3 regions of the Paenibacillus provencensis genome follow, and region 3 is predicted to be linked to each of the others. Evidence: predicted binding sites of a transcription regulator. Region 3 holds the regulator's gene; each other region holds the start of a gene.

What was found. Region 3 encodes Rex, which represses fermentation and respiration genes when NADH is low (regulators of the CRP and FNR family bind a similar motif). Its sites were predicted from a motif close to TTGTGAAATATTTCACAA; they were not measured.
Region 1: a site for Rex is predicted at 2,686-2,703, ahead of nadA (quinolinate synthase NadA). Genes of this name have one in related genera too.
Region 2: a site for Rex is predicted at 3,142-3,159, ahead of ACFQ3J_RS17025 (DUF1641 domain-containing protein). Genes of this name have one in related genera too.

Annotation. Positions count from the first base shown of each region.
Region 1 covers NZ_JBHTKX010000011.1:39,317-49,325, reverse strand. Annotated here, with positions in the region: gene nadC (carboxylating nicotinate-nucleotide diphosphorylase) at 1-20, opposite strand, end outside; gene nadB (L-aspartate oxidase) at 13-1,626, opposite strand; gene nadA (quinolinate synthase NadA) at 1,681-2,619, opposite strand; gene ftsH (ATP-dependent zinc metalloprotease FtsH) at 2,915-4,969, opposite strand; gene hpt (hypoxanthine phosphoribosyltransferase) at 5,068-5,607, opposite strand; gene tilS (tRNA lysidine(34) synthetase TilS) at 5,673-7,097, opposite strand; gene ACFQ3J_RS25845 (serine/threonine protein kinase) at 7,150-8,088, opposite strand; gene ACFQ3J_RS25840 (VWA domain-containing protein) at 8,066-8,812, opposite strand; gene spoIIE (stage II sporulation protein E) at 8,913-10,009, opposite strand, start outside.
Region 2 covers NZ_JBHTKX010000002.1:181,725-191,733, forward strand. Annotated here, with positions in the region: gene ACFQ3J_RS17000 (hypothetical protein) at 79-219, shown strand; gene ACFQ3J_RS17005 (TVP38/TMEM64 family protein) at 336-944, shown strand; gene ACFQ3J_RS17010 (cupin domain-containing protein) at 920-1,441, opposite strand; gene ACFQ3J_RS17015 (hypothetical protein) at 1,579-1,731, opposite strand; gene ACFQ3J_RS17020 (DIP1984 family protein) at 1,916-2,380, shown strand; gene ACFQ3J_RS17025 (DUF1641 domain-containing protein) at 3,252-3,686, shown strand; gene ACFQ3J_RS17030 (NAD(P)/FAD-dependent oxidoreductase) at 3,723-4,904, shown strand; gene ACFQ3J_RS17035 (SDR family oxidoreductase) at 5,210-5,854, shown strand; gene ACFQ3J_RS17040 (response regulator transcription factor) at 5,905-6,621, shown strand; gene ACFQ3J_RS17045 (sensor histidine kinase) at 6,618-7,988, shown strand; gene ACFQ3J_RS17050 (PepSY domain-containing protein) at 8,067-8,846, shown strand; gene ACFQ3J_RS17055 (PepSY domain-containing protein) at 9,013-9,624, shown strand; gene ACFQ3J_RS17060 (alkaline phosphatase family protein) at 9,881-10,009, shown strand, end outside.
Region 3 covers NZ_JBHTKX010000001.1:563,524-573,532, forward strand. Annotated here, with positions in the region: gene ACFQ3J_RS02845 (CCA tRNA nucleotidyltransferase) at 1-37, shown strand, start outside; gene ACFQ3J_RS02850 (biotin--[acetyl-CoA-carboxylase] ligase) at 27-1,004, shown strand; gene panB (3-methyl-2-oxobutanoate hydroxymethyltransferase) at 1,417-2,295, shown strand; gene panC (pantoate--beta-alanine ligase) at 2,292-3,188, shown strand; gene panD (aspartate 1-decarboxylase) at 3,181-3,564, shown strand; gene ACFQ3J_RS02870 (hypothetical protein) at 3,657-4,286, shown strand; gene dinG (ATP-dependent DNA helicase DinG) at 4,420-7,290, shown strand; gene ACFQ3J_RS02880 (redox-sensing transcriptional repressor Rex) at 7,335-7,994, shown strand; gene ACFQ3J_RS02885 (amidohydrolase) at 7,981-9,282, shown strand; gene ACFQ3J_RS02890 (cell wall elongation regulator TseB-like domain-containing protein) at 9,313-9,834, shown strand; gene ACFQ3J_RS02895 (hypothetical protein) at 10,007-10,009, shown strand, end outside.

The DNA.
Region 1 (10,009 bases), on a different contig from region 3:
TCATTATATCCATTAAGCATGACTTACTTCCTCCACAATCTCCCGATCCCGCTGCTGAACCGTATGCTTTTGCCAATGATGATCATTTCTCACAGGATGATCCTCGCGGTAATGGGCTCCCCTGCTTTCTTTTCGGTATAGGGCGCCCTCTGTAACCAGCAGTGCACAGGTCAGCAAATTTGCGAATTCGTATTCTTCTTGCTTATCAAGCTTTGTATTAAAAATAGAACATTCCTGCTCAAGCAGAATCTTACCCTTTAGCAATCCCGATTCGGTTCGGCGCAGTCCTACTTGTCTAACCATGACCTTCTGCAGAGCCAGTCTTCGTACATGCACGGAATCGTAAGCACCAGTGATAAGCTCACGCTGAACACGAAGTCCGAAGGCATGCTGCTCCGTGTCAGGCAGTTGTCTGATTCTATCGACAATGCGTTTGCCAAATACAATAGCCTCTGACAAGGAGTTGCTCGCCAGCCGATTAGCTCCATGAACCCCAGTCGAGGATACTTCGCCGCATGCGAATAGTCGAGGAATACTGCTCTCTCCGTGCAGATCCGTCTTTACACCGCCCATCATATAATGGGCTGCTGGTGCCACCGGAATCCAGTCTTTTGTCATATCAAGGCCATAGCTCATGCAGTTCTCATATATCGTTGGAAAACGGCGCTTAATGAGTTCTGGCGTCTCATGTGTAATATCAAGATAGACATGTGTCGCATGAGTGTCTTCCATTTCACTTACGATTGCACGAGCAACCACATCTCTCGGTGCAAGCTCCAGCTGAGGGTGATATCGCTCCATGAACCGATTTCCGTGTATATTCCGCAGAACAGCTCCTTCTCCTCGAACTGCCTCCGAGATCAGGAATCTAGGCGCCTCTGGATAACATAATGAAGTCGGATGGAACTGGATAAACTCCATGTCCCGAATCTCGGCTCCTGCCCGGTAGGCCATGGCTACTCCATCTGCAGTAGCTACCTCGGGGTTGGTTGTATATCGATACAACTGCCCTGCTCCACCGGAACAGAGAACAACGGCATCTGCTTTCACAAAAGTACGCTGTCCATTCAGAGCCTGGACAAGAGCGCCGATACACTCTCCATCTGCTGTAATTAGATCGATTACAAAATGCTCATCCCATACGCTGATTGACGGATGCTCTGCCGCTTCTTTGGCCAGCGCTCTTACGATTTCATATCCTGTTGCATCTCCATTGGCATGCAATATCCGGCGATGGCTGTGAGCACCCTCCTGTGTCAAAGCAAGCTCGCCGTTCTCGATATCAAAAGCCGTGCCCAGCTGGATGAGCTCCTGAACTCGGTCCGGTCCTTCACTGACAAGTACCTCCACCGCTTCGCTGCGACACAATCCCGCTCCTGCCGTTAATGTATCTTGCATATGATACACGGGTGAATCGTCCTCAGCCGTCACGGCTGCAATGCCCCCTTGCGCATATCTCGTATTGCTCTCAAGGAGTGATTTTTTGGTAATCATGAGAACCTGGTGGTCTCTGCTTGCCTCAATCGCTGTATAAAGTCCGGCAATGCCTGAGCCTATAATCAGAATATCAGTTTCGATTTGAGGCAGATCATTCAAATCGAAATTAACCAAGTAAGAAGGAATCATCGTTTGCTATCTCCCGTCTCTTCATAAAAAGTAGACTGCTGAAAACATAGTGAATTATTTCACCTGCAACATACGCTCAAGGGATAAACGGGCACGATCGGCTACATCCTGCGGCACATAAATCTCAGGCTTCATCGTTTCAAGCGCCTTGACCAGCTTCTTGAGATTATTCACCTTCATATTCGGGCAGACCAAGAACTTCGTTGCAAAGTGGAATTCCTTGTCCGGACTATCCACTCGAAGCTGGTACCCTGTTCCATCTTCCGTGCCTACAATAAATTCTTTGCAAGCAGAGTCTCTGCAATATTCCAAAATAGCTGTCGTACTTCCAACAAAATCACCCATCTCAACGACTTCTGGACGGCACTCTGGATGAACAACAAACTCTGCATTTGGATATTTGGCGCGCATTTCAACGACGTCTTTTACGGTCAGCATGTCATGAGTGTTGCAATATCCTTCCCAGATGATCATCTTCTTGTCTGTATGCTGCTGTACATAATGGCCCAAATTTTTATCGGGAACCCATATAATTTCTTCTGCATCCAAGGATTGAATGACCTTAACCGCATTGGAGGAAGTACAGCATATATCGGTCTCTGCCTTGATCTCGGCTGAGGAGTTTATATATGTAACCACCTTCGCATTCGGATGCTGTGCTTTCAGCTTGCGCAGTCCATCCACATTCACCATGTCAGCCATGGGACAGCCGGCTCTTTCATCTGGAATAATGACTTTCTTGTTAGGTGCCAGAATCTTCGCGCTCTCTCCCATAAAGTGAACACCGCAGAACACAATAACATCGGCATCGGTCTGAGCTGCCTTCTGAGCAAGCAGGAATGAATCGCCCCGAAAGTCAGCTACCTCTTGAATTTCATCACGCTGATAATAGTGTGCCAAAATAATTGCGTTGCGCTCTTTCTTTAACACCTCAATACGTTTTTTCAGTTCACGATTCATTTCTGCCTTACGCTCTAATGCTAATGCTTCCACTTGAAGACCCTCTCCCTTATATAAGCAATAGATAAAAAACCGCTTTCACCTTTGTGATGTCATCGCTTGTTATTTGATTCACAAAGTACGACATACGAATACCATAGGTGGATCAATTTCATTCTCATTGAACGAGCTATAAAGTTGATTCAGGTTTACACCTAATTTACATAAGGTTCCTCTATGTGTCAATTCACAAAATTGTCGCAAATTAAGGGTCATGGTCTATGTTAAATCAAAAAAACCGAAGAACGCTCCTGCGTTCTCCGGTTTAATCTCTTTTATGACTTGTTCATTACGTTGTTGGCTTGTTATTATCCGGTGAATTTGCATCACCAGACTCTGGGTTGGATGGTGTTGTGTCAGGCTCTGTCTGACTAGGACCATCATTGGAAATATCACCAGCCTGGGATCCGTTGTTCTCTTTGCCTTGAATACGGACACGCACATCACCGACATTGTCGATTACAGGCTCGCCGTTCTCCGAAGAACCTCCGGACGAATCAGTACCTTTGTCTGTAATGGCACCTTTCTCAATCAACTGCTTAATATCTTCAAGATCAAGGGTTTCTCTCTCCAGAAGCGTTTCAGCAATCAGGTGTACTTCTTTAGAATGCTTGCTAAGCAGTTCTTTTGCTTGCTCATAGCATTCTGTAATCATACGTCTCATCTCTTGGTCAATTTCATGGGCAATCGCATCACTATAGTTTGGCTCATGTCCAAAATCGCGTCCCAGGAAGACTTGTCCCTGAGAGTTGCCAAATTGAAGAGGTCCGAGCTTCTCACTCATACCGTATTCCATAACCATGCTGCGTACAATGCCTGTCGCTTGTTGGAAGTCACTATATGCACCAGTTCCGATTTCACCGATAAAGATTTCTTCGGCAGCACGTCCGCCGAGCAAACCTGTGATACGGTCAAGGAGCTCCGGCTTCGTAGCAAGCATACGATCTTCTTTAGGCATCATAATAACATATCCGCCTGCACGTCCACGTGGGACAATCGTTACTTTATGAACCATATCGGCATTCTCCAAGAAATATCCGACAATCGTATGACCCGCTTCGTGATAAGCGACAATACGCTTCTCGCGATCACTGACTACACGGCTCTTCTTCTCTGTACCGACAATTACACGGTCAATCGCTTCATCCATTTCACGCATGGAAATGTCTTTGCGATTACGTCTTGCAGCAAGTAGCGCTGCTTCGTTCAGCAGATTCTCCAGGTCTGCACCTGTAAATCCGGTAGTACGCTTCGCAATAACATCCATCTTAACGTCTTTTGTAAGTGGTTTGTTGCGCGCATGTACTTTCAGAACCGCTTCACGGCCTTTGACGTCCGGACGATCTACCGTAATTTGACGGTCAAAACGTCCTGGGCGGAGAAGGGCAGGGTCAAGAATATCTTGACGGTTCGTCGCTGCAATAATGATAATACCTTCATTTGCACCAAAGCCGTCCATTTCGACGAGCAACTGGTTGAGCGTTTGCTCACGCTCATCATGACCGCCGCCGAGTCCGGCGCCGCGCTGTCGACCTACCGCATCGATTTCATCAATGAAGATGATACATGGTGCATTCTTCTTCGCATTCTCAAACAAGTCACGTACACGGGATGCACCGACACCGACGAACATTTCGACGAAGTCAGAACCCGAAATACTGAAGAACGGTACACCTGCTTCTCCTGCTACCGCACGAGCAAGAAGCGTTTTACCTGTTCCCGGAGGCCCGTTAAGCAGAACCCCTTTTGGAATTCTTGCGCCAACCGCCGCAAATTTACGAGGATCCTTCAAGAACTCAACGACTTCGACAAGCTCCTGCTTCTCTTCGTCAGCTCCTGCGACATCCTCAAAAGTAACTTTCTTCTTCTCTTCGTTATACAGACGTGCACGGCTCTTGCCAAAGTTCATCACTTTACCGCCGCCGCCCTGCGCCTGATTGAACAGGAAGAAGAACAGAACAAACATCAAAATAAGAGGTATAAACGATGTTAGCAGTGTCAGCCAGATGCTGTCACCTTCCATCGGTTGTTGCGCTAGTTCAAAGCCATTGGTCTCGCTGGCCTCAACGACTTCCTGTACAGCAGTCTCAGTGTAAGGGATATACGTAATGAAATTCTTTGGTTCGCCTTCAGCTACTTCTTTGTATTGACCTGTTACACGATATGTGTAACCGTCAAATTGGAGGCTCAGATTCTCTACGTTGTTAGTGGATAACTCCTGCCGAAACTGATTGTATTTAGGGGTATCAGCCGCTTCATTTCCACCATTAATGACTTGGTAGATGCCGACCACTACTAAAAATAAAATTAAATAAAAGCCAGAATTCCGGATGAACCGATTCATCCCCTACCTCCTCTCAAGACACTTAAATTATTTTAACATAGCCATTCTGCCCTTCTCAACAAAGGGAGGAACGTCATCCTTACTCAATGGCTGGGATATCAGCTAGTGTAAATTTCCGGTTTCAAAATCCCGATAAAGGGTAGGTTCCGGTATTTCTCTGCATAATCCAAACCGTATCCGACTACAAATGCATCAGGCAGCACGAAGCCTGTGTAGTCAGCCTCCAGATCGACTTTCCGGCCTGAAGGTTTATCAAACAAGGTTACCACCGTGGTTGACTTGGCTCCTCTGCGCTGCAGAAGATCAATTAGATGGGTAAGTGTAAGACCGCTGTCAATGATGTCCTCCACAATGAGGACGTCACGGTTCTCAACGCTAGCGTCAAGATCTTTAATAATTTTGACAACACCTGACGACTTGGTAGAAGCACCGTAGCTCGAAACGGCCATAAAGTCCATCTCAACTGGAACGGTTATGCTCTTCACCAAATCAGCCATAAATATAAACGCGCCTTTAAGTACACAAATGACTAAAGGATTGCGATCTGCATATTCCTTGCTCAGGATTTCTCCCAATTCCTTAATCTTGTTCTGAAGCTCTTCTTCACTAATCAATACTTCTTGAATATCGTTCTGCAACGTCGCGAACCTCCTAAGTTATACTATGAAAGTCATACCTGCACCATTACTGTCACTCGGGCCCACTAAAGTTCCTCCACCAGCATTCGAATGATGGACGTGGAATCTTCACTTACCGGGAAATGAATCGAGCGACGTACGCCCGGAATCCAGATGATGTTTCCGGCACCATCGCATATTACGGGAATACGAGAACGCAGGGACGGAGGAATTTTGGCATCTATAAAAATATCTTTAACCTTTTTGCTTCCGTTTAATCCCATCACTTTCATGGTATCTCCAGGCAATCGCGAACGAATCGTAAGCGGCCATATGAATGTATTCGCATCAAACAGCGCTTCACTAGCAGAAACCGGCCTGGATCGATTACCCAGACAGGATAAATGAAGTCTTGTGCCGATTTCAGTAAGATCCAATTGAGTGTCTCCATCCAAGAAATCCAACTGGTAACTATAATGCTCTAATACAGAAGACCTCTGGGAAGAAAAAATGATATTATCATATTCCCGAATGCAAACAATTCCTTGGCCAATATCGTGGCTCCACGTGGTGGGCTCATGCTGAACCGCACCTCTGCGAATGGTTTCAATCCTCGAAAAATCAACAAAATCATCGTTCGAAGGCAGATAATTTAATATTAATTTAATCAACCTCCGTTGTAAAGCGACATGTAGCTTCTTAAAATCAGTCACTTTAAAGGTTAGGTTGCCCTCTGAATTTCGAACCATTTCGGAATACGTCTGCCGGGAGATGGTATTCATATAATCATCTTCAACACTCATGACCTCAGCCAAGCGATTAAGTGACTCCGTAAGCTGATCATTATATTGCCCCAAATAAGGAAGTACATCCAGTCTAATCGCATTTCTTCTGTACTTCGTGCTCATATTGCTGCTGTCAATAACATAGGGCAGATCATATTGTTCACATTGATGAACCAAGTCCGTCTTGTTAATACGCAAACAAGGACGAATAAGTTCCACGTTTTTTTCAAAACGTTTAATTTTTATTCCGGTGAGTCCCGAAGGACCACTCCCCCTCAGCAAATGAAGCAGAACTGTCTCCGCCTGATCATCCGCATGATGAGCCAGAGCAATACTATCCGCATTGTATTTGGCAGCTATCTGATGGAGAAATTCATACCGCTTCTCTCGCGAAGCATCCTGTGCGTTCCTTCCGCTGTCTTGGACATACTGGGGTATATTTACCCTTGTCATCTCGAACGGAATCAATAGAGACTCGGCGAATTCCCTCACCATCTCCGCCTCCTGATCAGACTCTGCCCGAAATCCATGATGAACATGAGCACAGATTAGTGTAAGCGGTGTGTGATATTTCGAAATTTGATGCAGAATATGTAAAAGAGCCACAGAATCCGCTCCTCCGGATACTGCGACCACGATCCGGTAACCCGGCTGCCATAAATCAAAAGTCTCTGCCGTTTCCAGCACCCGAAGTGCCGTATTGCTCAGCTTGCTGCGTCCTTCCATGCTGCTCCTTCTTTCTATAAATCAAGGTTAGCCTATGTACCCCTAAAACACATCAGCGGAGCAGGAACATAATAGCTCCAGCCATGATTAGAGCAGATAATGCAAACGATGGAATTAACCACCTAGGAGCGGGCTCAGATCTGGACTCACTTTGCCGTTTAACTGGTCCATACACATGCTTCTTCCAATGCAGAAATGCCATTTCCGCATTTTCAAATTTTCCTTGTACTGCTTGTCCAAGCCAGCCTTTATATGGAGAGAGCCTCTCGCTTCGCAGAATCAATGCAGACAATGGACCCATTCCCCTTAACTGGGGAAGACTTTCTCCGGCAAGCCGCTGTAGTTCATCCCCCTCCAAGAGATGAATCAACAGGAGAGCAAAGGAGAATACGTCATATCCAGGATCAGCCACGCGGCTTCCCGCGTTCCAGTATCCCCTATCGTACCATTCTGTAAACTGTTTAGCACTGCGTCCGGCAGGACTTACTCCGCCGTAATCAATGAGCTCAACCTCCCCATACCGGGTGACAAGTACATTTTGCGGCTTTAGATCACAGAATATAAAGCCCATGCGATGCAGCTCGGCCAGCTTCTTCAGCAGCCTTAAACCTGTTATCGTTATCCAGTCCGAGCCATGCTTCCGAATAAAGTGATGAATGGGTTCGCCTCTAACATACTTCATCACGTAGAAAGGAATATCGGTACCATTGATTCGATAATCATCCACTTCCTTAAGATAGGAAGCGGACTTGCGTCCAGCTTGAGAATATTGACTTTCGAGCGATGTCAGGACATTAATTTCTGACTGCAAGTCTACTCCATTAAAGCCCATCTTCAACGCATACCGGCCTCCACCCGGTTCACGCTGAACCAAATAAACGATCCCGTTTGCTCCCTTACCCAGCGTTCTCAGGATAACATACTTGCCCTGTTTCCATTTGCCGGTTACCACTGTTCCAGGAGAAAAATCAGGACCCAGCGGCATAGTCACCCAGCATCCCTTCTTTAGTCCCTTGATCATAAGATATAAGCTCGTGTTCGTTTAGTGTACCATAACGGTAATAATCCATCACCTTTAATATTGCGGGTCCTGTAGGGGTTGCTCCCCTCATCTGGAGTCTGTTAAACATCGAGCGCAGGGCATAAACATCCTCAGTCCAAGGTATATCAATGACAGCCTCCTCGCCCCCATGCTTTCCCGGAAAGTGAAATACAGAAATTTGACTTATACCTTCACGCGCTTGAAGGCTCAGCATCAAATCTCGGATTCCTTCCTCGACAGCCGGAAGCTTAGGCTTCATGCTCGCGCTTGCATCAATTAGAAGCGCAACCTGCAAGGGAGTCGTTTCACTTAAGTTGTCCATTACCTTCACAACCTCCGCGCGCTGATGCGGTGGAAGCTCGGATAACGTCCCTTTTCCCAAAATTTGCTTCAACTCTTTATTAACCGCCATTTCAATGGTCTGAACCACGGTTTTGCGTGTCATCATCTGCATCGTCTTCGCCAAATGAGGCGTACCGACGATTCGGCTGATGCCTCCGCCTGCCTTCGCGATTTCATCTATTTCCTGACTTCCCAGCTCTCCAATGGTCCCATAATCCACTACGCCAACCACATTGACGGTAATGCCCTCCTCCAAGGCATGAGCCGCTGCAAGAACCGGACTTGATCCAACATTCGAACATCCATCTGTAATCAGCAAAATCTGCTTCATCATTCATTCCCCTTTCAAATCAACTGGATTATTCCTATTATTTCCAGTATTGAATTGATTCAAACGGGGGGATTTTTTTCTTCTATATAATAGGTCCTGATCAGCTGACGGTTCTTGGTCGCTCCATTCGATCCATTCCCGGAATTCGGAGTGTTGACCATTCAGGTCTGAAGTGATCGATTTTGCCGACCACAACGGTCATGTCATCATGAATTTTATTTTGCTGATAACGAATAACTCTCTCTAGTAGAATATCGGCAATTTCCTGTGGATCTTCACTATCCAGCTCCTGAATCATCCGCTTCATCCACAATTCTTTATTCACCGCATAGCCGGGCGCATCATAGATGCCATCGGTCATCATAATGACGATATCCCCCGGGTTCAGCTGGATACTGACGAGATCGACCTCAATATCTTTAATAATCCCTATCGGCAGGTTGCTGGCAGATACGGGAATGACCTCATCCCCTCTCTTAATGAAGCTGGGTGTCGATCCGATCTTCAAGAAGGTGGACTGGGCAGAATACTGATCGATCAGTGCCATATCCACTGTGGCATAAATCTCTTCCGGAGACCGCAGCATCAGAATTGAATTGACAGACTTAATTGCTAGCTTCGCATCCATCCCGGATTGAAGAAGCTGCTCCAAGATATTAAGAGCTGTGCTGCTCTCCATTCTCGCTCGTTCACCATTGCCCATTCCATCGCTTAACGCAACAGCAAAAGTTCCATTCCCGAGCTCGACTGTGCTGTAGCTGTCACCAGACAAGAGTCCTCCTCCCTTGGCTGCGCCAGCTACGCCTGTTGTCACTTCATAGGTTTTTGCCGAACCGAAGGTAACGGTCGCCAATCCCTGTTTCGGTAAAGTCATGACCTCCTCTACTACAGCAATATGTTCATCAAGAATATCGGACAGCAGTGGTGCAATAATTTTTCGGCATTCATCAAATCCTCTCGTATAAGCATGTACAATCTCAATCTCGACATGACCTGCGTCCAGGTTAATGATGTCGATGCTGTGAATGGATAAACCGAGCTGCTCCAAGGCGGAACGAATCTGATCCTCCTGCTTATGCATAATCGTTGTTTCGCGCTGGATCTCACGTGCCAGGTCCTCCATTACCTGAGACACGCCGGACAATTGCTCGGCAACCAGCACACGGCTGTCGTATATTTGCCGCTTCCATTGCATAT
Region 2 (10,009 bases), on a different contig from region 3:
GAATCGTTTCGTGAGGATGCATCACGGTTAATAAGAGGAGGATATGAAAGGTACAAATAGAGAATAGGTGATAACTTGATGAAATGTCATATTTGCGGTAAATCATTAAACGATGTATTGGAGCATGTTGAACATATATTGCATGAGTGCAGCCAGATCCAGGAGGATCAAACGTTGCAAGCGGATCATGAGCAGGAAGCGAGATATGATCGAGCTTAGGATAAATAAAATTAGAACCTGCCATGGGCAGGTTTTTTAATGGGCAGCGATGTTTTAATCGCTGTGATTGAGCTATACTATCCTTAAATTACCAGAATACCTGGGAGGCTTCCTCAATGTACAGTTGGTCCATTACGGATATCATGTCTTATTTCACGGAAGAGAATATTATCATGCTGCTCGAACGATTCCGTTCCTACGGACCGCTGCCCGGCATTCTAATCACATTCTTGAAATCCTTTATCCCACCGCTGCCAACCCTGCTGATCGTAGGAGCGAACGGCGTTGTTTATGGCTGGGCTGGATTCATCTACTCGTGGATTGGCCTGGTGGGAGGCAGCTTCCTGACTTTTCTGATCATTCGCAGAATTGCACTGACTTCCTACATCCAGCGCTGGACGCAGAAGCCCAAGGTTCAGAAGAGCTTGCGATGGATACGCCGTAATGCGTTCAGTTACGTATTCCTGCTCGGGATGTTCCCGATGGGACCGTTTGTACTGGTGAACATGGCGGCAGGGGCAGCTCAGATGCGTCCCGGATTATTCCTGCTCGCGGCAGGGGTCGGCAAAGGAATCATGATATTTTATGTGACCTATATCGGCACCAATCTGGAGGAGATTATCCAGCATCCCCTCATTCTGGTTGGCGTCGTGCTGTTTATCATTTTGACCATTGTGGCAAGCAAGAGAATAGAAGCTTATTACACTGAATCTTCTAATCGATAATAAGTGTGGAGCGGTCCGTTGATTCCGAATACGGGATCTTGATCAGGCAGAGGAACTTGCTTGATGTCCTGAAGAACCTTGGGCCGCTCTCCTGCTTCGCCTGTATAGGTATCATATTCGATTCCATCGGGATAACCGCCCACCACCTGAAAATCGCTGCTTGCTTCAATCTTCTTGTGGCCGGTGCCAGCAGGAAGAACGATGACATCTCCAGCAGAAGCAGTAACCATGATGCCTTTCTCCCCGCCGAGATGCAGCTTGACTGACCCGCTGATTACACCGAGGACCTCATGTGTATTGCTGTGATAATGATGATAGGGAAATACGCCGCCCGTCCAGGTATTCTGCCAATTGTGGCTGTTGAATATGGATTCCATCTCCTGTTCTCTGCCTCTTAGAACGCCAGGATATAATAGAACAGGTAAATTCGGGTGGTTTGGAATGATGCCATCATCCTCGAAGCGATAAGCCCGTGTCTTGAACTGTGTTTGTGCCATTTGAGATGTCCTCCTTCTATTTACTTGTTGAAGGCCTTATATTAAACAAGCCATGAACAAGGGATAACCTCTGATCATGGCTCGCAGCTGTGTCACATAACGTTACTGCAGCTTATTTTTGGCCTGTTCTATTAGAATTATGACTGCTTCAGATTATCCTCTGATCGAGGATTCCAGTTCTCGGCTTGAGGCTCCACGTCCTCATGCTTTTTCATTTTGTCTACTTGCTCCTTGGAGTCTTTCTCCTTGTCCGCTTGATTGCGTACCTCTTCGCTTGATGGTTGTTTCATCGTGAATGCCTCCTTATTCGAATTGGATATAGTTATTACATACCCGGTTTGTAGAAAGGCAAACATGATGCTGAACAGGGCTTTACTAGGCTTGAGGGATAAATTAATATATTAGGAATTACATATGGAAAAATATAACTAAAGAGGATACAATAGCGGAGATACTTAACTGTGGAGGTACGTTATGAAACTCGCAGAAGCACTTATATTACGTTCGGATATACAAAGAAAGATACAACAATTAAGATTTCGTCTGGAAAGTGTCGTTAGAGTACAGGAGGGGGAGGATCCAGCAGAAGACCCTGCTGAGTTGTTCGCTGAGCTGGAGGATTGCTTGACTCAATATACGAAGCTGATTCAGGATATCAATCGCACCAATGCGAAGACTATGCTCGAACCGGGTCTTAGTATTGCGGATGCACTTGCTCTTCGGGAGACTTCTGTGAAGCATCGGGATGTGCTCTATGATGTTATCAGGCAAGCTACCATTCGTCTTGAGCGGACGAGCAGATCCGAGATCAAGTTCGTTACCACCGTTGACAACAAGAAGCTGCAGAAGCAGGTTGACGAGCTCGCGAAGGCTCACCGCGTGCTCGATACGAAGATCCAGGAGAAGAACTGGACGACGGATCTAATCACTGCGCCTTAATTACGAATTTAGAATAGTAGATCAAGATCTCGGTTAGTTGGTAGCCTGCCTGAAGAAAGCGAGCATTAGCCTACCAAGACAGGCAAGGTCTTGGAACCCATTCGAATATTAAAATCGTCGAGAGCCGGGGACTCCATTTATCACAATTTATCCTCAGTACAACGTACATATCACATGTAACAAGTTAATGTTATGACCAAATGCTGATTTTTCAGGTACAGGCGAGGGTGGGCCAGGGGACATTACCGAGATTGCAAGACTGCGAATGCAAGAAGGCATTGCAGTCTTTTTTTATTGGGATTGAGAGGACTTTGCATGATAGGTAAATCCATTCATAACAAAGGTTGAAATGGATTCATGCAGTTAAAAATTAACAAGAGTGAGAATAAAACTTTATGGAAATTTTAAGTGTATACGTTGATACATATAGTAATCAGTACGCTCTTTGACACCGTATATAGTATCGAATAACGGAGACAGGCTATTCTTGGATTGATATGAGGCCTTTACTCGTCGTATTGACAAAAAAGGTGTATTTGTTACAATGTTCACAAGGTATTCACAATTGCCAAAATATTTATTTCATGTTCACGTGTAACAAGTGTAATATTAGGGTATAGGATCCGTTTTTATGACCTGTTCGGTAAGTTTGTTATTGCGATAGAATGATCATATTCATGTCAGCAATAGATCCATGGAATACATCACACTTCTACTGTAGAGCTGCCTGAGCCGCCCTTAGTGGCAACGGCTCTTTCTTTGTGTGAAAATTGTTACATTACAATTATGTACTTCCTTGATCGACTAGATTGCTTAGCAGAAATGTCAGGCGAGCGGGCTTATAACCCAAAGTAAAGGAGGACGTTCTCTTATGTCACAACCGACGCAACAAGAAGTACCTGCTACAGGTGCTCCTCAAGCACAAAATGATGTGCTCGATCAATTGATGAAGCCGGAGGTTCAGGAGTCTCTTACTGTTCTGGTTGAGAACTTGCCTAAACTGGCTGAAATGGTAACAGCAATGACTACAGCTTACGACTTTGCTCAAGGGCTGGCGAAGGACCAAGTATTCGTAAACGACATGAAAGTTGCCTTTGGCGAGTTTACTACTCCAGTAGTAGAAAAAGCAAAAGGTGTTGCTTCTGCAGCCATCGAAGCTGGCGATCGCGCTCAAGCGGAACAGTCTTCTGTTGGCTTGTTCGGCATGCTCAAAATGCTGAAAGACCCTAACGTACAACACACGCTTCGTTTTGCCCAAGCTTTCTTGAGCATTTTGAACGAACGTCAGCAAAACAAACAAGACTAAGATTTTTTCATACGAAAGTAAGAACGGAGGATGGATATGTCGAAGCAAATTTTGATCCTGGGCGGCGGCTACGGCGGATTGCTTAGCGCACTTGCAGCGCGTCAATACCTGTCTGCTGAAGAAGCAACGATTACGGTTGTGAACCGCTTCCCGACTCACCAAATCATTACAGAATTGCATCGTCTGGCTGCAGGTACGATTAAAGAGAAGGCTGTTGCTCTTCCACTTGAGAAGCTGCTTCGCGGTAAAGACGTGAATCTTAAAATTGATACGGTTGCCGAAATCAAGCCTGACGAGAACAAAGTCACAATGAAGAGCGGAACCATCTATAGCTATGACTACCTTGTTGTTGCATTGGGTAGTGAAACAGCATTCTTCGGTATTCCAGGACTTCAAGAGTACAGCTTTACGCTGAAATCGGTTGAAGAGGCGAACAATATTCGCGCTCACGTGGAAGCTCGTCTGGATGCATACAAGAAAACAGGCGAGAAAAAGGATGCTACCATCGTTATCGGCGGCGGCGGCTTGACAGGTATCGAGCTTGTTGGTGAGTATGCAGACGTGCTTACTGAAGTTTGTAAACAAAAAGGCATCAACCGCAGCGAAGTGGAGCTCTACAGCGTAGAAGCAGGTCCTTCGATCCTGGCAGGATTCCCGCCAGAGCTGGTTGAGCGCGCTCAAACAAGTCTTGAGAAACGCGGCGTGAAATTCATCGTTGGCGTAGCGATCACAGAAATGCAAGAGCATACGGTATTCCTGAAAGACGGCAGCTCCATCGAGACAAGCACTCTGATCTGGACTGGCGGCGTTCAAGGTAATAGTGTAGTCGCAAACTGCGGTATCGAAGTGAACCGCGGACGTGCAACTGTAAAAGAAACACTGCATTCCACATCCCATGAGAATGTGTTCATCGCTGGTGACAGCGCAGTTGTTATTCCGAGCGAAGGCGCTCGTCCTTACCCTCCAACAGCACAGCTTGCTTGGCAGATGGGTGAGACGATCGGACATAACCTGGCAGCTACCATCAAGGGCGGCGAGCTCGAAGTCTTCACTCCTGTCTTCTCCGGTACATTGGGAAGCCTTGGACGTAAAGACGCGATCGCAATGCTTGGAGGAAGCCAGACTCGTCTGAAAGGTCTTCCTGCAACACTCATGAAAGAAGCAAGTAACATCCGTTACCTGAAACATATCGAGGGTCTGTTCGCTCTGGCGTACTAAGTTCCTCATTTACAAGGCGTCCCTCAGGGGGCGCCTTTTTGCATATCATCATGTTGTAAGTACGGAACTGCATTACATCATTTCACGATTTTGCATAATCGGGGTCATGAATCAGCCTGTAGTGGACCAGCCGGACAGAGTTCTGTATATTCATCTTAGGTAAGAGGCCTTGATTGATTCATAGGTTACAAGGCGACTAGGGGATATAACGGATGCAATACGTCGTTCAGATTGGGTAAATAGATAGGACTACCTTTGTATAGCATAAGGGTATGCATAATTGAATCGAAGGGAGCTATTACATCATGAATGTACTCGTAATTGGAGCCAACGGCCAAATTGGAAGACATCTAGTATCTCAGCTGAAAGAGAACCCGGGACATACCGTTAGTGCTATGGTTCGTAAGCAGGAGCAGTTAGAGGCGCTCGATAAATCAGGTGTAGAGGCGGTGCTTGCCGATCTGGAAGGCACGGTAGAGGAGCTGGCTGAAGCCATGAAGGGAATTGATGCTGTTATCTTCACTGCCGGGTCAGGAGGAAACACAGGTGCAGACAAGACCTTGCTCATCGACCTGGATGGTGCGGTGAAGACGATGGAAGCGGCAGAGAAGGCGGGCATCTCTCGTTACATTATGGTGAGCGCCCTATATGCAGAAGACAGAACCAAGTGGCCTGACTCCATCAAGCCATACTATGTGGCCAAGCACTATGCAGATAAGTGGCTTGAGAGTTCATCCTTGAATTATACGATTATTCGTCCTGGAGGGCTTAAGAATGAGCCGGGCAATGGCAAAGTGACTTTAAATCCGGAGGCAGGAGAGAGCAGCATACCTCGGGAAGATGTAGCTGCTGTCATTATCGCCGCGCTGGATGCGGACAACACATACAGAAAGGCATTTCCGCTCGTATCCGGAACAGAACCCATTAACGAGGTGATTGAACAAATCTAGTCAATTTATTGTTGATTATATTCATATATGAATGAAGCGGGGGAGTCGTCATGAGTGCATCTATTCTCATTGTTGAGGATGAAGAAAAAATCGCTCGATTGCTTGAAATCGAGCTGGAATACGAGAATTATAAAGTGCATAAAACGACGAATGGCACAGAGGGGCTTACTGCATTTCAACAAGGGGGATATGATCTCGTTCTGCTCGATGTAATGCTGCCGGGACTCAGTGGAATTGAGGTGCTGCGCCGAATTCGCAGTCAGGATGAACATACGCCGGTTATTCTCTTGACAGCTAAGGGATCTGTGGAGGATAAGGTGTCCGGGCTTGATCTGGGGGCAACGGATTATATAACCAAACCGTTTCAGATTGAAGAATTACTTGCTCGTGTACGGGCTGCGCTGCGTCTGAGCAGTAAGATGCAGCCGCAAACGGCAGCAACTTCTAACTCCGGAGAGTGTGAGACGTGGCTCACGGCAGGTAATCTGCGTGTGAATGAAGCAACTAGAGAGGTCAAACGCGGGGATGGCTCTATTGAGCTCACTCCCCGCGAATTTGATCTGCTTGTCTATTTGCTGCGCAATCAGCGCCAAGTCTTAAACCGCGAGCAGATTCTTGAAGCCGTGTGGGGTTACGACTATTTGGGAGATACCAATGTAGTGGATGTCTATATTCGTTATGTCCGCAAGAAAGTGGATCACGGTCATGAAACAGGACTTATACATACAGTGCGCGGTGTCGGTTACGTGCTTAAGGCGGACGCATGAAGCTGAGAACGACGATTTACGTTTATACGTCCGTATTTTTTATGATACTTCTTCTGTTGATCAACGCATTTATCTATATCCTGTTTGATCGAATGTCGATCAACACGCAGACGGAGCGGGCCGAAGCAGAAGCAGGTGCGATTGTAGAAGGGATAAGGAGCGCAGCAGAGAATGTTGCCCCGGATGATCTCCTTCGTGCTTATGTTCCGACAGATGGTATGCTCCGTCTTGTTCGGATGTCGGGTGAGGGGCCAGTCGTGACGTCTCAAACACAAAAGCACTTAGGTAATCTTGAAGTAACATACCATCCGAACAAAATATCACAGGTCACTGAGGTCGAGGGAGCAAGGTACGTATTTGTATCAATGCCGGTCATCTGGGTTGACGGTGAGGTCGTGAATATACAAATTACCGAAAGTCTGGCAAGTGCAGATAATAATCTGCGTGTCCTGCGCAACGTACTATTCTCCGTCTCTGTTGCAGCGCTGATTGCTGTCATTATTTCCAGTCGTCTGCTCAGCGGGATCATTATCAAGCCGATATCAAGGATGATCGACACGATGAAAAATATTGAACAGGGCGGCGGCTTCAAATCCATCAATATGGAGAAGAAATCCAAGGATGAGCTGTTTGAGATGGGCAATACGTTCAATCGCATGATTGACAGGCTGGAGATGAATTATGAGAAGCAGGAGCAATTCGTATCCAACGCCTCCCATGAGCTGAAGACGCCTTTAACCGTTATTGAGAGCTATGCGAGTCTGCTTAAACGCAGAGGAGCAGAGCGGCCTGATCTGTTTAACGAATCGGTTGAGGCCATCCATTCTGAGGCGGTCAGGATGCGTGAAATGACAGAGCAGCTGCTGCTCATGGCAAGGCAGACTGAATCTGCAGAAGTGAAGCTTGAACCCTGCAATATCGCAGATATGACGCGGGATGCAGCCCGGTCCTATCAAACGGCCTACCGCAGAGAGGTGAATGTGCACACTGAAGCAGCTGATGAGCAAATGTTCGCGATCACGGATCTCAATAAAGCCAAGCAGCTCCTTATTCTGTTCCTCGATAACGCGAGGAAATACAGTGAAGAGCAAATCGATATCCATGTTGAGAAGGAACAGGGTTATATTAAAGTCTCGATTAGAGATTACGGCATTGGCATGTCGGAAGGTGAGCTTGCCAAAGTATTCGACCGCTTCTACCGTGTTGATCAGGCCAGAACACGCAAGCAAGGCGGATCAGGGCTTGGACTGTCGCTGGCCAAAGAAATTGCCGGCCATATCCAGGCAGAGATTGAGCTTAGCAGCCGTAGTGGAGAAGGCACAACAGCCATACTGCGCTTCCCCTCGTTTCTCAGCAAATTCTCATAAAGCTCCGCTATAATGGCTCTTTATAAGCCATATATGGCTGTCTTGTGATATGAAACTTAAAGAGGAGGTGTTCTCCTGGTGAACGTTAAAAAGTGGGGTTTATATGGCGGTGTGGCAGCCATTCTGGTGCTAGCGATAGGTCTTTATTATTTTCAGCCATGGAATAAATCAGATATATTATCGGCTGAGACGGTATCTGAGAGCGTGCTTCAGCAGTATCCAGACTCCAAGATCGAGGATAACCGATTGCAGGGGAGCGAATATCACCTTCGTCTGGTTACAAAGACGGGTGGTGAGTACCGTTTAACGGTAGATGCCGAGAGTGGGAGCATTCAAACGATTGAGCAGATTTCACAGAGCGAAGTGAATACACCGGTAATGCAGAGCAGAGAAGATATTAAAAAAGTTGTTCTGGCTGATACTCCAGGAGATCTGCTGTTTCTGGAGCTCGTTCCTGAATCCTCAGGAGGGAAGCGCTACAGAGCAGAGGTACAGACAACGGATCAAATTGTAGAATTACAGCTTGATCCGTACAGCGGAGAGGTTCTGTCACGATCTGAGCTGAAGCCTCAGGATCCGAATACAGGCAGTGGACAGCCGGCTGATCCACAGGAGCCAATCCGGCTCATCAGTGAACAGGATGCCATTGATATTGCCTTAGCTGAGGTGAATGGAGAATTGGAGGACATTGAGCTGCGTGCCAGAGAATCGGATATTCCGTATTATCTGGTTGAAATTGAGGATGTGAGCGGTGAGGAGATGATCGTTCAAGTGCTTGCCATTACGGGCAAGGTCAAATCTGTTATGCATGAGGATGCTTTTGATGACAATGATGATCAAGAAGATGAGAATGAATAATCATTAAAATCAATATCATTAGAACCAATATCATAAAGATGTGAAACCACTTCATTTTCTCATCAAATTCTAATCTTGCTCTTTCTTTGTTCTCATTTTGCGGGAGTAAGATGGTGTTGTAAGGGAGAACAAACAACCCAATAACATGAAATGGAGCTGATGAGTGATGAAGAAGCAAGTCGTATTGAGCGGGGTGTTGGCTGTAGGTTTGATCGCTGGAGGAACGGCAATTTTCGCCGCAAGTAATAGTGAAGCAGCAACTACAACGGGAAACAGTGAAGTATCCTCTGCTTCCTTTAACCCGGAAACGATGATTAACTTCGGTCAGGCGAAGAAAGCGGCGCTTAAAGCCGCGGGGAACAAAGGTCATATCGATGATATCGATTTGGAGAGATACAATAACAAAGCCTTCTATGATGTAGAGATCGAGCAAGGCGACAAAGATGTCACTGTTCATATTGATGCTTATACTGGAAAGACACTCGATGTATTCACGCATGATGATGATCGTTATGATGATGACCGCTATGACGATGATGATGATCGTTACGAGTCTGAAGCCATCGCTTCGGTGAAGCTGTCTGCAGCAGATGCGGAGAAGATTGCGATTAAGCAGTTGAGTAACAGCAAGGTGGTACAGATTGAGCTGGACGAGGATGACAATCGGCTTCAATATGAAGTAGAGGTCGTTAACTCCAAGTATGAAGCAGAGGTTGAGATTGACGCGAACACCGGCAAGGTGCTGTCCATAGACAAAGATGATCGTGACGACGATTAATCGTTAACAATAGCATTCTAATTGATGACATTAAGTTAATCACACACACCCAAATAGCCATAGATGCATGATTAGAAGGCCCTCATGAGAGAGGGTCTTTTTTTGATGTCATGAGAGGTATAAGTGTGACCGCACTAATTTACATAATATGCTAGTAAGATTCTTTTGCTTAAGGATCACTATAACTATAAATATTCCAATGCTTGTCCTGGTTTAAAAGGATCGATATCTGACAGATGAGAGGGTGCGCACTTACATGATTAAAATAGGATACACATTGCTGCTAATCATCCTCATAACATGCTTGGCAACAGGGTGTCAGTACCAAAGCTCGCAATTCGAGGATCAAGATCTGCTGCACGTGAAGTCTGCGAACAGAGATCAT
Region 3 (10,009 bases):
TGATGCGGCAAAGAAGGTGATATCGGATGAAAAATAAATTGCTGCTTGATTTATTCCTGCATTCATCCCAGACCTTTATTTCGGGCGAGGAGATTAGCAGAAGACTCAAAATCAGCAGGACGGCTGTCTGGAAACAAATCAACCAATTAAGAGACATGGGCTATGAATTCGAGGCGGTATCTCGGAAGGGATATCGAATGACGTTTATTCCGGACTTTTATAAAGAGACAGATATTCAGGCGAATTTAAATACCAAAATATTGGGTAATAAGATTTATATAATGGAGACGACCTCTTCTACACAAGTGGACGCCATGACCCAGGCCGAGAGCGGTGCCGTTGAAGGAACACTATTCATTGCTGAACAACAGACATCCGGAAGAGGAAGACTCGGCAGAAAATGGTTCTCTCCCTCAGGCAAAGGGATTTGGATGAGTCTGGTGCTTCGGCCGGAGCTTCCTATCAGATACATGCCTCAGCTTACACTTCTGACGGGAGTTGCTGTCTGCAAGGCAATTCGCAGCGTTACAGGAGCGGAAGCAGCAATCAAATGGCCAAACGATATTTTGATTCAGGGGAAGAAGGTGTGCGGAATTCTTCTAGAATCGGCCACCGAGGATAACAAAGTAAAATACTGTATTGCTGGAATTGGGATTGATGTCAATCTCTCCACAGAAGATTACCCGGAAGAATTAACTGAGATTGCCACCTCGCTCAAGCTGGAGACAGGACATACTATAGATCGTGCGTTATTGATAGCCGAAATTCTGAACGAAATGGAGCTTCTCTACGATCGTTATACAAGTGAAGGATTCACACCTATCCAAGTGGAATGGGAGGAGCATTCCGTATCTATTGGTCAAGCCGTACGGACGGAGACATTGACGGAGACGATACAAGGTGTCGCCAAACGACTTGATCCGAGCGGAGGACTGGTTATTGCCGCGCCAAGTGGCGAGGAGAGGGTAGTTTATTCCGGTGAGATTGAGATTATAAAGCAGTAGTATGCTGTTAAGTCTGCTGCTTGGAATCTTAAGGTATTATGAAATTCATTCGAGGCATAGACAATTCCTTTATTTTTGGTATACTTTCTTGATGAGGCGGTATTGATTCTGTATCAAACTGCACTCGTCAGTCAGATTACCTAAGCTTTGTACAATTGAATCTTATGCCAAGTTGTTGGATTCTGCTCTGAGCCGAAGAGGACCGAGACAGAAGGGACGATCGCAAGTGACTCTTTTTTGACTTATGGGACCTTTTTAGTTTGATACTAAAAGGTTTTTTTGTGCGTCTGGTTATTCGTTAGTCTTATTAGGCGCCATCTCCGTTAAATTGGCTGAAGAGCATCCGTAGGATCACAGATTTAGACATGGCATCAATACTTACGGTATTTCAGAACAGAAGGGAGCCACTTGTATGGCAGCAACCAAAAAACCGCTTAACATTGTTAAAATGAAAAAAATGAAAGAAAATAAAGATCCGATTACGATGCTCACAGCATACGATTATCCTTCTGCTGTGCTGGCTGAAGAAGCTGGCGTAGACATGATCCTGGTAGGGGATTCTCTTGGAAATGCTGTACTCGGATATAATTCCACCATCCCGGTTACGATTGATGATATGGTATATCATTCCCGTGCCGTTGCAAGAGGTGCACAGAATACATTTATCGTAACGGATATGCCGTTTATGACGTATCACGGCGGAATAGATGAGAGCCTAAAAGCCGTTCGACGTATTATGCAGGAAGGCCATGCCCATGCAGTGAAGCTTGAAGGCGGAGCCGAAATAGCAGACACCGTGAGAGCCGTCGTGAAGGCTGGCGTACCCGTGCTTGGACATATTGGTCTTACCCCGCAATCAGTAAACCAAATCGGCGGTTTCAGGGTACAAGGGAAGGATGCTGCAGATGCCAAACGACTGCTTGAAGATGCGAAGGCACTTGAAGAGGCCGGAGCATTTGCCATCGTTCTGGAGCTGGTTACCGAGGCAGTTGCCGAGGCAATATCTAACGACCTGTCAATTCCAACCATAGGAATTGGCGCAGGGCGTGGTACAGATGGTCAGGTGCTCGTCTTCCACGATGTTCTGCAATATGCATCTCCATATATGCCTAAAAGATTTGTGAAGACTTATGCAGATGTAGGAACCATTATTCGTGATAGCATCGGGAATTATGTACAGGATGTTAAAAATAAATCTTTTCCTGCTGAGGAGCATGTGTTCACTGCTGAAGACGGTGTAGTCGACTCCTTATACGGAAGCAGCCAAGCAAAGGTGGAGAATAGATCATGATAACAGTTCGAAATATTGAAGAGCTGCGAGCACAAATAGCCTCCATGAAAAAGAACATTCGTGGGAAAGAACCGGCTGTCGGGCTCGTTCCAACGATGGGATTCCTGCATGATGGACATGCGAGCTTGATGCGCGAAGCTCGAAAGAATAATGATATTGTTGTTCTTAGCATCTTCGTGAATCCTATTCAGTTCGGCCCGAACGAAGACTTTGAAACGTATCCGCGCGATGAGCAGCGGGATCTGGGAGTTGCAGACAAAGAAGGAATAGACATCGTGTTTATTCCGACAGTAGAAGTCATGTATCCTCATCCCACGAAGACCAAGATCAGAGTAGCTGATATTACAGACCGCCTATGCGGTGCATCACGCCCAGGTCACTTCGATGGTGTGACCACCGTGGTAGCGAAGCTGTTCAACATTGTACAGCCGAACAACGCTTATTTTGGAATGAAGGATGCTCAGCAAGTGGCCGTGTTGTCGCAGATGGTATCAGATCTCAATATGCCGATAAATATTGTGCCTTGCCCGATTGTCCGCGAAGCGGATGGGCTTGCACTCAGTTCACGTAACGTGTATCTGAGCTCGAAGGAACGTAAGGAAGCTCTTGCATTATCCCGCTCACTTAAGCTAGCCCAAATGAAGACCGAGGAGCAGGAAGATGCTACTGTGGGTCAAATTCGCAAGCTTATTATAGATGAGATCAACACGTCAGAAACGGCTGTTATTGATTATGTGGATATTCTAACGTTTCCAGCACTTGAGCCGATTGAAGACCGTGTGCGGATTACTGAGCCGGAAGATGTTATTATTGCTCTGGCTGTTAAATTTGGAAAGACAAGGCTGATCGATAACCATCGGCTCCAAAAAACGGAGGTGCTCTCCCGTGTTTAGAACATTAATGAAATCTAAAATTCACCGTGCAACGGTGACGGAAGCAAACTTGAATTATGTGGGTAGTATAACCATTGATCGCAATTTGATGGATGCTGCAGATATTTTGGAAAATGAAAAGGTGCAAATTGTGAATAATAACAATGGGGCAAGATTGGAGACTTATGTCATCCCTGGACCACGCGGTACAGGTACGATTTGTCTTAACGGTGCTGCCGCACGGCTGGTTCAGCCTGGAGATACGGTTATTATTATTTCTTATGCGATGATGTCGAGTGAGGAAGCAGTTCAGCACAAACCGACTGTTGTATTCGTAGATGGACAGAATAAGCCGGTTCAAACGATGCGTGAGGAAGTTCACGCGACAATCTTGTAATCCATGGAATGAAGAATGAAAAGTGCCCAAAGCGCAAAAAATGTGATTAGGTTACTGCACTAATCCATTTTGCTAAGGGTGGGATGCATGCCATGTTTCAACATCTATTTGCGGAAATGAATCAATCGCTTGATGAGATTGCCAATTACTACACTGCCGCACCAGTCGAGAAGAAACAGGAAATGCTACAGCGATGGAACCTGCTTAAGAAAATGAGCGACGGCATTATCGATGAATGGATGTCATTTGAAGAAAAAATGGCCAAAATTCGCGAAAGCGGAATTTTCCGAGGCACAGATCCCTTTACTTCCATTCCGGAGCTGAAACTTCATGCCTTTGTTAAAGGACTTGGATATTTCAAACTGCTCATGTACCAGCATGCTGCAGAGGAGTTCGGCAAAGTGGTAGCAGTATATCCGGAAAGCTTGTTGTCGAGGCTATACCTGGCCATGTGCTATCTTCACCTGGAACAGATGCATACCGCATCTGAGGAGCTGAATCGGATACTTCTAACCTGTGATCAGCCCAGAATGAAAGCCATGGCGTACAATGCCCTGGGTTGTGTTCATGCGAAGCAAATGGAGCTCAAGCAGGCCCAATCCTGTTTTGCACTTGCTTTGGAACATGATCCTTCCTTGCCTGAGCCGCTCTACAATCTGGAAGCATGCCGCTCCAAAAATGCTGTGCTGCAGTATGGAACACAGCTGCTTGCCCTCTCCTAAGTACCTGCTGAAACAGCGCAATCGCAAAAGGCGATGTCCTGATAAGACATCGCCTTTTTGTCTGTTTCATGTTCAAAAGTCTTTTTTTTTGCTATGCTACTAAAGAGACTGTAGAAGGGAACGTTTACTCATCATGAAATTTGCTGTGCTTGATTTTGAAACAACAGGTACTCAGTCACTTGGTGAAATCATCCAAGTTGGACTTGCCATCATAGATCATGATTTTACTATTAAAGAAACGTTCAGCTCTTATGTAAATCCCGGCGCTTCCATTCCACCTTTTATTACGGGTTTGACGGGAATTACAGACGAGGACGTAAAGGATGCTCCTGTGCTTGAAGAAACGATGATGGAGCTCGTTCCATTGCTGGATGATGTGGTACTTGTAGGACATAATGTAAGCTTTGATTTTCATTTTTTACAGAATGCGCTTGACCGATGTGGTTACCTGCCATTTACAGGCCGGATTTTGGACACCATGGATTTACTGAAAATTTGCTTTCCCTCTTTATCCTCATATCAGCTGGGATATGTAGCAAGCGAATTCGGATTTACTCATGACCGTCCTCATCAGGCGGATAGTGATGCTCTTGCTACAGCGCATATTTTCTTAAAGAGTCTTGAGGAGCTAAAGAGCCTGCCTTTGATCACATTACAGCGGCTTACTGATCTGTTTGCTGCAGAGGATAGTGATCTGGGCTGGTTTTTTGATGGGATTCTTGCAGAGAAAGAAATGGAGCCTATTCACGATCTGGACAATCAGACTTACTATAGACAGCTCGCTCTCAAGATTGACGATTGGTCACAGATTGCTCCGCCTAGGAATGAGCATGAACCCAATCCATTAGAAAAATTGACCTTTCAAGAATATATGGATGAGGTTCAGCTCCGTCTGAAACAGACGCTGCCTCATTATGAGGAACGCGAATCCCAGAATTTGATGTTCACAGAAGTGACGAAAGCGATGGACGAGGATAAGCATTTACTGATTGAAGCCGGGACAGGCACCGGTAAGTCACTCGGTTATTTGCTGCCTTCAATTTATCATAGCGTCAGGCAGGAGACGAAGGTAACAGTTAGCACACATACGATCAATCTTCAGGAGCAGCTTCGTGAGCGGGATATCCCGCTTCTTACGGAGGTGGTTCCTTTTCCGTTCAAAGCAGCTGTCTTTAAAGGCAGAGGGCATTACCTGTGTCTGCGCAAATTTGAACAGAAGCTGAACAACAAGGAATTTGTAACTCCGAAGGAAGACGTATTTACTGCTGCGCAGATGCTTGTATGGCTCACGCAAACAGAAACCGGAGATGATGAGGAGCTCAATCTGAGTCATCGCGGCGGTGATTTTTGGGAGACTGTCCAAAGCGATTCCGATTCCTGCCTGGGGCGAAGCTGCCCTTGGTTTAAGAAATGCTTCTACCATCGTGCAAGACATGAGGCAGGAATTGCTGATGTGGTCATTACCAATCACTCCAAGCTGTTCACGGACGTCAAGGCGAGTCATCAATTGCTCCCCGCCTATGAGCATCTCGTTATAGATGAGGCCCATCAATTCGAGGAGGTCGCCGGTAAGCATCTTGGAATGCATATGAAATATTTCACGGTGGTTCATGCCCTTACCCGATTGTTCAAGGATAGTCGGAACGGTCAATTCCCTGCTCTGCGTCAAAAAATAGCGCAGTCCAGCCATGAGCAGATGGTCGAGTGGACCTCTGCAATTGATCAGCTGTTTCCATCAGCTCTTGAAGCGAAGGAAACCTGGGATCAGCTCAGTGAGATGCTGTTTAGCTTACTGCCAGAACGAAGTGATGCTGCCCCTGGCGAAGCAGGACAGTTCACATTAAGACTGAAGCCGCAGAGCAAACCCAAGAAGTGGGATAGGCTCGCAGCGGTTGAGAATCAGTTCTATGTGACCGTTTCTGATTTGGTTCGGAAGGCAGATAAGGTCCTTGGTGAAGTAAGAGAAGAACTCGATGATTATACGGCGGACAGCCTAATAACCGACGTTACCGGGCTTGTTAAGGATCTGGCTGGATTCAAAGACCAATTAAGACATTTCATGCGCCTAGATGATGCAGGCACCGTATACTGGCTTGAGGCTAGCGGACAATTCAAGAGTAAGTCGCTTCAGCTGTATGCAGTACCAGTAGATGTAAGTCCTCAGCTGAAGGAAATGTTCTTTGACAAGAAACGAAGCGTTATTCTAACCTCTGCTACTTTATCGGTAGATAAATCGTTCCAGTTTATGATAGATCAGCTTGGACTAACCGAGGCGCAGGAGCAGCAGAGATTACTTACTTCACAGCTGCCTTCTCCTTTTAATTACCGGGAACAAGCACTTCTTGTGGTTCCACGTGATTTCCCGAGTGTGAAGGGTAGTGTAGGTGATGATCACTTTGTCAGTATGCTCGTCAAGTCTTTGTCAGAGGCTGCACAGGCTACTAAGGGCAGAATGCTCGTCCTGTTTACCTCTTACAAGATGCTGAGACAAGTACATGAGCCGCTGAAGGAAGCCCTTGCTTCAAGTGATATTTCCGTATTTGGACAAGGAGTGGACAGTGGGAGCAGGACAAAGCTGACGAGAAGATTCCAGGAGGCCAAAGCTTCTGTGCTGCTTGGAACGAGCAGCTTCTGGGAAGGTGTCGATATTCCTGGTGAAGCCTTATCCTGTCTGGCCATTGTGCGTTTGCCTTTCCAGCCGCCTAATCATCCGGTCGTGGAAGCAAAGAGTGAGCTGCTCCAGCAGGAGAAGAAGAATCCATTTATGAAGCTCTCGGTACCACAGGCGGTTATAAGGTTTAAGCAAGGTTTTGGAAGACTGGTGCGGACCGCAAAGGATCGAGGCATCGTTATCGTGTATGATACAAGAGTGATTGAATCATATTATGGCAAGTATTTTTTATATTCCCTGCCAGGTCCTAAAATGGAACATATGACAACGGACAAGATGGTTCCGCGTATAAGCGAGTGGTTAGAGGAACATGTGACATATGAAGAGAAGTAATAGAAAGCACGGAAACTGCTTGCAGGTGTGAGGGGGAATTATAATTGAAGTCGGAGAAAATTTCAGAGGCTGTCGTAAGAAGACTGCCCGTATATCTGCGTTATTTACAAGAGCTGTATAAAAGAGAAGTAACCACGGTATCGTCACAGGAGCTTGGTCTCAGACTTGATTTAAATCCGGCGCAAATCCGTAAGGACCTTGCTTATTTCGGGGATTTTGGACGCAAGGGCATCGGCTATGATGTGGCTTATCTCATTGATAAGATCAGACAAATATTGAAGCTGGATCAACAGATCAATGTAGCACTTGTTGGTGCCGGTAACCTCGGACATGCCTTGTCGAACTATAACCGATACGTAAAAGACAATATGAAGATTGTCGCCGTGTTTGATTCTCAGCCCTCAAAGATTGGCACCAAGATAAATACGCTAACTGTTCAACCGATGGAAGAGCTGGTCAAGACAGTCAATGATCTGAACATTAGAATCGGCATTATAACGGTTCCGGATTCGGAAGCACAGCGTGTGGCGGATTACCTGGTTGAGGCGGGAGTCGAAGCCATCCTTAATTTTGCCCCGATTATTATTAAGGCGCCTGCTCATATCCGGATTCATACAGCGGATTTCACTACGGATCTGCTTAGTCTGGCTTATTATCTGGAGAATGAAGCAGGAAAAGAGGAGGAAGAGGATGTCAAGTCATAAGTGGCTCATCAAGAATGGTAAATTTGCGGTAAGCGATCCTGAATGGCGAATTGTCAGCGGCTATATGCTGATTGATGGTGACCGCATTTCTTATATAGGTGAAGATTTGCCCGAAGGAGCAGAAGGGCTCCCGGTTCACGATGGCAAGCATCAGCTGTTTATTCCTGGCCTTATTAACACGCATGGTCATGCGGCCATGTCCCTTCTCCGAGGTTATGGAGACGATCTTGCTCTTCAAGTCTGGCTTCAAGAAAAAATGTGGCCGATGGAGGAAAAGTTTACAGCTGAGGATGTGTACTGGGGAACATCGCTATCTGTGCTGGAAATGCTCAAAGGGGGCACTACAGCCTTCCTAGATATGTATGATCAGATGAATCAGGTGGCAAAAGTGGTAGAGGAGTCTGGCATTCGCGCAAGTCTCATGCGGGGAGCAATCGGTTTCGGTTCAGATGAGCTGCGCGAATTCAAGCTGAAGGAAGCAACGACCTTTGCCCGGGAATGGCATAATCAGGCTGACGGACGCATCACGACGATGCTGTCACCGCATTCGCCATATACATGCGGACCACAGTTTATTGAGAAGTTCGTAGAAGCGGCGCATGCGCTGGACTTACCCCTCCATACTCACATGTCCGAAACGGCCGCTGAAGTAGAACAGAATGTAAGAGAGTATGGGCTGCGTCCCGTAGCTCATCTAGAGAAACTCGGCTTCTTCTCCAGACCTTCTCTCGTGGCTCATGCCGTACATTTAACGGATGAAGAAATAGAGGTGCTTGCCAAGTACAATGTGGCGGTTGCCCATAATCCTGGAAGCAATCTGAAGCTGGCAAGCGGCGTTGCGAGAGTACCTGAGCTGTTGAAAGCCGGGGTGGTCGTCTCCCTTGCTACAGACGGTGCGGCAAGCAATAATAATCTGGATATGTTTGAGGAGATGCGCCTAGCTGCATTAATACACAAAGGAGTCAGCGGCGATCCGACGGCAGTGCCTGCTACAGAAGCGCTTCGTATGGGAACAGAATATGGTGCACAGTCCATCTACGTCAAGGATACGGGAGTGCTGGCAACAGGCAAAAAAGCCGACTTTATTGCAATTGATCTGGATCAGGCCCATTTCCTGCCTTATACCGATTTGATATCACATGTAATCTATTCTGCGAGCAGCAAGGATGTTCAGCATGTCTGGGTGGATGGCAAGCAGTTAGTTAAGAACGGTGAGATGCTCACGATGGATGAAGAACGGATTAAACACGAAGCACAAGCTGCTTTCGAAGGACTGACGTCCCGCTGAATGAGATAGGGGCAAGAAGGGAGCTCAGCCTTGAGAAAAAAAAGAAAGTGGATACTCATCAGCATTGTGGCTTTCTTACTCGTGCTGTTAGGCATTTATCTATTTTATGAATATGTAATGAAGGATACATGGGTAGAAGAGGAAGCTGCAATAGCCATTGCCAAGGAAAAAGAAGATCTGGTTACGGTAACCAAGACACAAAAATCGGTTTGGTCTGAGGATGCCATTTATTGGACAATCGAAGGTATAAATGCTGACAATGAACCCATTATGGTGTGGGTACGGTACGGTATGGACAAGAAGCCAGTGATAGATGAAAATAGTGTACACAGTGAGAAGATCGAAGAAGGAACATCTGAGGAAGAAATGCGGTCCAAGATCAGCTCCCAGCTGCCTGGTATCGAAATCGTCAGACTTCAGCCCGCAGTTTATGATGAGACATACGTCTGGCAGTTGTTTTATAAAGAGAATAATCGTTACTACTATCGTTTTTATCGTTTTAGTGATGGAACTGAACTAGATGACGGATTTCAACTGCCGGTCACAGAATAAAGCACATAAAATATACCCTGAAGTGGTCGTCTTTGGCCATTTCGGGGTTATTTGGATTGGAAACTTTGAAAAATAATTCATAGTTTAGATTTGGACGGCTGTATATGGTATGCTATATCTATACCCATTTTGATTGTAATAGAGTGGGCAAAATAGATGAGGAGGTTGTCACTTG